Regions from separate parts of the Stenotrophomonas sp. YJH_SMC_57 genome, predicted to be linked through region 1. Evidence: predicted binding sites of a transcription regulator. Region 1 holds the regulator's gene; the other holds the start of a gene.
What was found. The regulator HrcA, encoded in region 1, represses chaperone genes, less so after heat shock. The targets are predictions, from matches to a motif close to TTNGCACTCNNNNNNNNNGAGTGCNAA.
Positions count from the first base shown of each region.

Region 2: a site for HrcA is predicted at 2,167-2,193, ahead of AC5P7U_RS05110 (co-chaperone GroES). Genes of this name have one in related genera too.

Region 1 covers NZ_JCAFSZ010000007.1:76,637-80,048, forward strand. The annotation lists gene recN (DNA repair protein RecN) at 1-926, opposite strand, end outside; gene hrcA (heat-inducible transcriptional repressor HrcA) at 1,041-2,105, shown strand; gene grpE (nucleotide exchange factor GrpE) at 2,169-2,684, shown strand; gene dnaK (molecular chaperone DnaK) at 2,866-3,412, shown strand, end outside.
Region 2 covers NZ_JCAFSZ010000003.1:229,080-232,491, reverse strand. The annotation lists gene groL (chaperonin GroEL) at 102-1,751, opposite strand; gene AC5P7U_RS05110 (co-chaperone GroES) at 1,833-2,120, opposite strand; gene AC5P7U_RS05105 (endonuclease) at 2,476-3,412, shown strand, end outside.

The sequences.
Region 1 (3,412 bases):
TCGTGCAGGCGGCCCAGGCGCCGCTCATTCTCTTCGAACTGCTCGGGGTCGGCGTCGAGGTCGTCATGCACGCGGTCCAGCAGCGAAAGGGCTTCGTGCAGCTGGATCGAGGCATTCTCGATCAGGCCGTCCACCTCCCCCAGGCGCGGGTCGTGTTCGATCAGGCGCGACAGCTCGTGGCGGACCTGCTGCAGCAGGTCCAGCGCGGAACTGCCGTCGTCGCCGTTGAGCTGGTTGCTGGCCGCCTGGCAGGCGCTCAGCAGGGCACTGGCATGGGCCTGGCGGCGGTGGCTGGCGCCGAGCGCGGCGATCGACTCCGGTTCCAGGTCCTCGCGGTCCAGTTCGCGCAGCTGGTGCTCCAGGAAGCCGATCCGGTCACTCACGTCGCCCTGTTGCGACAGCGCCTGCGACTCGTCGACCAGTGCCTGCCAGGCGGCGGCGGCGCGGCGCACCTGGCGGCGCTCCGCCTCGTTGCCGGCATAGGCGTCGAGCAGGGCCAGCTGCGACGGACGGGTCAGCAGCGCCTGTTGTTCATGCTGGCCATGGATCTCCACCAGCAGCGCGGCCAGGTCGGCCAGCTGTGCGAGGGTGACCGGACGGCCATTGATCCAGGATCGCGATCCGCCGTCGGCGCGGATCACGCGGCGCAGCTGGCACTGATCCTCATCGTCCAGCTCGTTGTCGGCCAGCCACTGGCGCGCTGCCTGCAGCTGGTCCAGCGCGAACTCGGCGGAAAGCTCGGCGCGGGCGGCGCCGTGGCGGACCACGCCGCTGTCGGCGCGCAGGCCGGACAGGAAGCCCAGCGCGTCGACCATCAGCGACTTGCCGGCGCCGGTCTCGCCTGAAACCACGGTCATGCCCGGCCCGAACTCCAGTTCGGTGGCGCGGACGACGGCGAAATCCTTGATCGAAAGATGTCTGAGCATGGGTAAGGGGTATCGGCAGCCGCGCAACGCTAGCACGCGGGCGAGGGAGGTCCAATGACTTGCCAAGGGGATGCGCCGCCATTATCTAGTGTCCGTGTCTCACAGGTTGATTCCATGCACGGTTCTCCCGACCAGCTTGCCCCGCGTGCGCGCCATCTGCTGCGCACGCTGATCGCGCGTTACATCCAGGACGGTGAGCCGGTCGGCTCGCAGACGCTGGCGCGTGTGGCCGGCCTGGAGGTCAGCCCGGCCACCATCCGCAACATCCTGGGTGACCTCGAGGACCTGGGGCTGCTGGCCTCGCCGCATACCTCGGCCGGGCGCATCCCGACCGCGCATGGCTACCGGGTGTTCGTCGACAGCCTGCTGCAGATGCAGCCGCCGGGGGAGGGCGAACTGGCCCGCCTGCGCCAGGAGCTGGCCGGCGGCGGCAGTACCCAGGCCCTGCTGGGCAGCGCCTCGGAGCTGCTGTCGGCGATGAGCCACTTCGTCGGCGTGGTCAGCGCGCCACGGCGCGAGCAGTTCGCCTTCCGCCAGATCGATTTCGTGGCGCTGGACGGGCGCCGGGTGCTGGCGATCCTGGTGTTTGCCGACAACGAGGTACAGAACCGGGTCATCGAGACCCGCCAGGAGTTCGCGCCGGGGCAGCTGGAGCAGGTCGCCAACTACCTCAACGCCCATTTCGCCGGGCTGCCGATGGCCGAGATCCGCACCCGCCTGCTGCTGGAGCTGCGCGATGCCCGCTCCGAACTGGAGCAGCTGCTGGCGCACAGCATCGAGCTGGCCGAGCAGGCCCTGCAACCGGCGGCCGACGACATGCTGGTGGCCGGCCAGACCCGGCTGATGGGCGTGCAGGACCTGTCCGACCTGGAGCGCCTGCGCGAGCTGTTCGAACTGTTCTCCAGCAAGCGCGAGATCCTGCAGCTGCTGGAGCGGACCATCCAGGCCCCGGGTGTACGCATCTTCATCGGCGAAGAAACCGGGATGATGCCGCTGCAGGGCGTTTCGCTGGTCACCGCCCCCTATACCGCCAACGGCCAGGTGCTGGGCGTGCTGGGCGTGATCGGCCCGAAGCGGATGGCCTACGACCGCATGATCCCGCTGGTCCAGGCCACCGCTGATGTGCTGGGCGCGGCCTTTTCGCCGGCCGGGCGCACGCCGGGAACATCCGACGCTTGAAACGCAGCATCCCGCCCACACTAGGGTGGGTGGAGGCGGAGATTGACCGCCAGGGACCCAGACATGAACCACGAACATCCAGATATCGAATCCCAGCAGAGTGCCGCCGATGCGGCCGCCGCCGCCGGCGTCAATGACGAAGTGGAGCGCCTGCGCGCCGAAGTCGAGCAGATCAAGGCCGATGCGCTGCGTGAGCGCGCCGACCTGGAGAACCAGCGCAAGCGCGTGGCCCGTGACATCGAGCAGGCCCGCAAGTTTGCCAACGAAAAGCTGCTGGGCGAGCTGCTGCCGGTGTTCGACAGCCTGGATGCCGGCCTGAAGGCTGCCGGCGATGACCCGCACCCGCTGCGCGAAGGCCTGGAGCTGACCTACAAGCAGCTGCTGAAGGTCGCCGCCGACAACGGCCTGGTGCTGCTGGACCCGACCGGCCAGCCGTTCAACCCGGAACACCACCAGGCGATCAGCCAGGTGCCGACCCCGGGCGCCGCCCCCGGCACCGTGGTGACCGTGTTCCAGAAGGGCTACCTGCTCAACGAGCGCCTGCTGCGGCCGGCGCTGGTGGTCGTGGCCGCCGACTGACCCGTGCCGGGCCGGGAGGCGGGAATGCCCGCGACCCGTCCCGACGCTGAACGCGCCGGACGACCGGAAACACAGCGTTCGGGAGATGGCTTGAATGTTCCACGAGCCTCCCCCACATCGTATTCATCCACCGGCCGAACGGCCGGACTGACCCCAACAAGCATCCTCAGGAGTCTCCCCCATGGGCAAGATCATTGGTATCGACCTCGGCACCACCAACTCGTGCGTGGCGATCATGGACGGCGGCAAGGCCCGCGTCATCGAGAATTCGGAAGGCGATCGCACCACCCCGTCGATCGTCGCCTACACCAAGGACGGCGAAGTCCTGGTCGGCGCCTCGGCCAAGCGCCAGGCCGTGACCAACCCGAAGAACACCTTCTACGCGGTGAAGCGCCTGATCGGCCGCAAGTTCACCGACGCCGAAGTGCAGAAGGACATCGCGCACGTCCCGTACGGCATCCTGGCCCATGACAATGGCGACGCCTGGGTGTCGACCAGCGACGGCAAGAAGATGGCGCCGCAGGAAATCTCGGCCAAGGTGCTGGAAAAGATGAAGAAGACCGCCGAGGACTTCCTCGGTGAGAAGGTCACCGAAGCGGTCATCACCGTGCCGGCCTACTTCAACGACAGCCAGCGCCAGGCGACCAAGGACGCCGGCCGCATCGCCGGCCTGGACGTCAAGCGCATCATCAACGAGCCGACCGCGGCCGCGCTGGCCTATGGCCTGG
Region 2 (3,412 bases), on a different contig from region 1:
GTGGGTGGAGGCCAGGCGCAGCGGCGGCGTCCACCCGATGCGGCCCACAAAAAAACCCCGCCTTGCGGCGGGGTTCTTCATTGCTTCGGGAGCGCGTGGACTTAGAAGTCCATGCCGCCCATGCCACCCATGCCGCCCATGCCACCGGCGCCACCCATGGCCGGCTCGTCCTTCTTCGGAGCTTCGGCAACCATGGCTTCGGTGGTGATCATCAGGCCAGCGATCGAGGCAGCGTTCTGCAGCGCCGAACGGGTCACCTTGGTCGGGTCCAGGATGCCGAACTGCAGCATGTCGCCGAACTCGCCGGTGGCGGCGTTGTAGCCGAAGCTGCCGGTGCCTTCCTTGACCTTGTTGATGATGACCGACGGTTCTTCACCGGCGTTGGCGACGATCTCGCGCAGCGGAGCTTCCATCGCACGCAGGGCGATCTGGATGCCGTGGTTCTGGTCTTCGTTGGCACCCTTCAGGCCAGCCAGCGAGGTGACCGCACGGACCAGGGCAACGCCGCCGCCCGGGACCACGCCTTCTTCAACGGCTGCACGGGTAGCGTGCAGGGCGTCGTCGACGCGATCCTTCTTTTCCTTCATTTCGATTTCGGTCGAGGCACCGACCTTGATCACGGCAACGCCGCCGGCCAGCTTGGCAACGCGTTCCTGCAGCTTCTCGCGGTCGTAATCCGAGGAGGTGTCCTGGATCTGGGTCTTGATCTGGCCGACGCGTGCGTCGACGGCAGCCTTGTCACCCACGCCATCGATGATGGTGGTGTTTTCCTTGGAAACCTGCACCTTCTTGGCGCGGCCGAGGTCCTTGATGGTGGCCTTTTCCAGCGACAGGCCCACTTCTTCGGAGATCACGGTGCCGCCGGTCAGCACGGCCATGTCTTCCAGCATCGCCTTGCGACGGTCGCCGAAGCCCGGAGCCTTGACGGCCACGACCTTGACGATGCCACGGATGGTGTTGACCACCAGGGTCGCCAGCGCTTCGCCTTCGACTTCTTCGGCAACGATCAGCAGCGGCTTGCCGGCCTTGGCGACGCCTTCCAGCACCGGCAGCAGGTCACGGACGTTGGAGATCTTCTTGTCGTGCAGCAGGATGAACGGGTCATCCAGGTCAGCGGTCTGCGACTGCTGGTTGTTGATGAAGTACGGGGACAGGTAGCCGCGGTCGAACTGCATGCCCTTGACCACGTCCAGCTCGTTGTCCAGGCCCGAGCCTTCTTCAACGGTGATCACGCCTTCCTTGCCGACTTCCTTCATCGCGTCAGCGATGATCTGGCCGATCGACTCGTCCGAGTTGGCCGAGATGGTACCGACCTGGGCGATCGCCTTGTCGTCGGCGGTCGGCTTGGAGATGTTCTTCAGCTCGGCAACAGCGGCCACGACGGCCTTGTCGATACCGCGCTTGAGGTCCATCGGGTTCATGCCGGCGGCCACAGCCTTGGCGCCTTCGCGGATCAGGGCCTGGGCCAGCACGGTGGCGGTGGTGGTGCCGTCGCCAGCGTCGTCGTTGGTGCGCGAAGCAACTTCCTTCACCATCTGCGCGCCCATGTTCTCGAACTTGTCAGCCAGTTCGATTTCCTTGGCGACGGAGACGCCGTCCTTGGTGATGGTCGGAGCGCCGAAGCTCTTTTCCAGCACGACGTTGCGGCCCTTCGGGCCCAGGGTGGCCTTGACGGCATTGGCGAGAACGTTGACGCCGCGCACCATGCGCGAACGGGCGTCTTCACCGAAACGAATATCCTTGGCAGCCATTGCGATTACCTCGATGTTTGCGCCGGGCCGGGCCCGGCGACGAAAGGGGATGTCTTACAGGAAAGCAGGTCGCGCCGAGGCTCAGCCGATGACGGCGAGCACGTCGTCTTCGCGCAGGACCTTGTACTCGACGCCTTCGCTCTTGTACGAGCTGCCGGCGTACTGGCCGTAGATGACCTTGTCGCCGACCTTCAGCGACGGCGCGCGCACGCTGCCGTTGTCCAGCGGCTTGCCCGGGCCGACGGCCACGACTTCACCCTTGGTGGACTTTTCCTTGGCCGAATCCGGAATGACGATGCCACCGGCGGAGATTTCGTCGGCTTCGATCGGCTTGACCACAACGCGGTCGTGCAGCGGCTTGATGCTCATGAGAGACCTCTTAAGTTATTGATTGGTCTGAAAAAGTCTGGCGATGTTAGCACTCACCCCAGGTGACTGCCAGCATTGCTCGCGAAAAAGCCCGATGAATCGGGAGCAGGACAGAGATGGAGCTGGCCCAGGACCTTTCAAGGCCGCCTCCGGAAAAAATTTCATCGCGCCGGAGCCGGACATCAACGTCCGCGTGAAGATCCCGCATCGCGTGCGGTGCCGCATCGCCACCGGGGAATCCTCGACATTTGGTGATCCGCGTCGCACTGTCAGATATCTGACGTTCATTTACGACAAAGTGTCACTGGATCGGCCTTAGGCTCGGCCGCGCATTCCCAATCACAAGGAGTAGTCGATGCGATTGCTGTCCCCGCTTGCCGCCGCCTGCCTGCTGGCGCTGGCCGCCGCGCCGGCCCAGGCCGAGGTCTTCATCAACGAACTGCACTACGACGACAGCACCCCGGCCGGTGACGTCGGCGAAGCGATCGAGGTCGTGGCCACCGCCGGCGAGGACCTGTCCGGCTACCGCCTGTACCTGTACAACGGCGCCAACGCCTCGGCCGCGGTGGTCTACGCCAACAACCCGGTGCCGGCCGGCACCGCCGCCGGCTGCGGCAGCGCCACCATCGCGGTGGTCAATTACCCGACCAACGGCCTCCAGAACGGCCCGAACGACGGCATCGCCCTGGTCGACGCCAGCGGCAAGGTGGTCCAGTTCCTCAGCTACGAGGGCGCCATCACCGCTTCCGGTGGCCCCGCCGCTGGCATGACCAGCCAGAACATTCCGGTGGCCGAGACCAACAGCACGGCGCCGGGCACCTCGCTGCAGCTGACCGGCAGTGGCAGCCAGTACGCGCACTTCACCTGGGCCGAGTCGGCCAGACAGACGTTCGGCAGCTGCAACAACGGCCAGACCTTCAGCGGCGGTGGCACGCCGGGCCCGAACACGCCGCCATCGGTGTCCACCACCACCCCGGCGCAGGGCAGCACCACCTTCCCGGCCGCCGCCGATCTGGAAGTGGTGTTCAGCGAGACGGTGAACCTGGCCAGCGGCGCTTTCGCGCTGAGCTGCGGCACCTCCGGCAGTGTTCCGCTGACCTTCCCGGCCAGCGGCCGCAGCGTGAAGCTGTCCACCAACACCGCGCTGTTGGCCGGTGAAGCGTGCCGCTTCGACATCCGCGCCGCACGCATCACCGACCTGCAGGGCGCGCGCCCGGCCGCCGACAGCCGCATCGCCTTCACCGTGGCCAGCCCCGGCGGCAATCCCGACCCGGGCAACCCGGGCGTGCCGG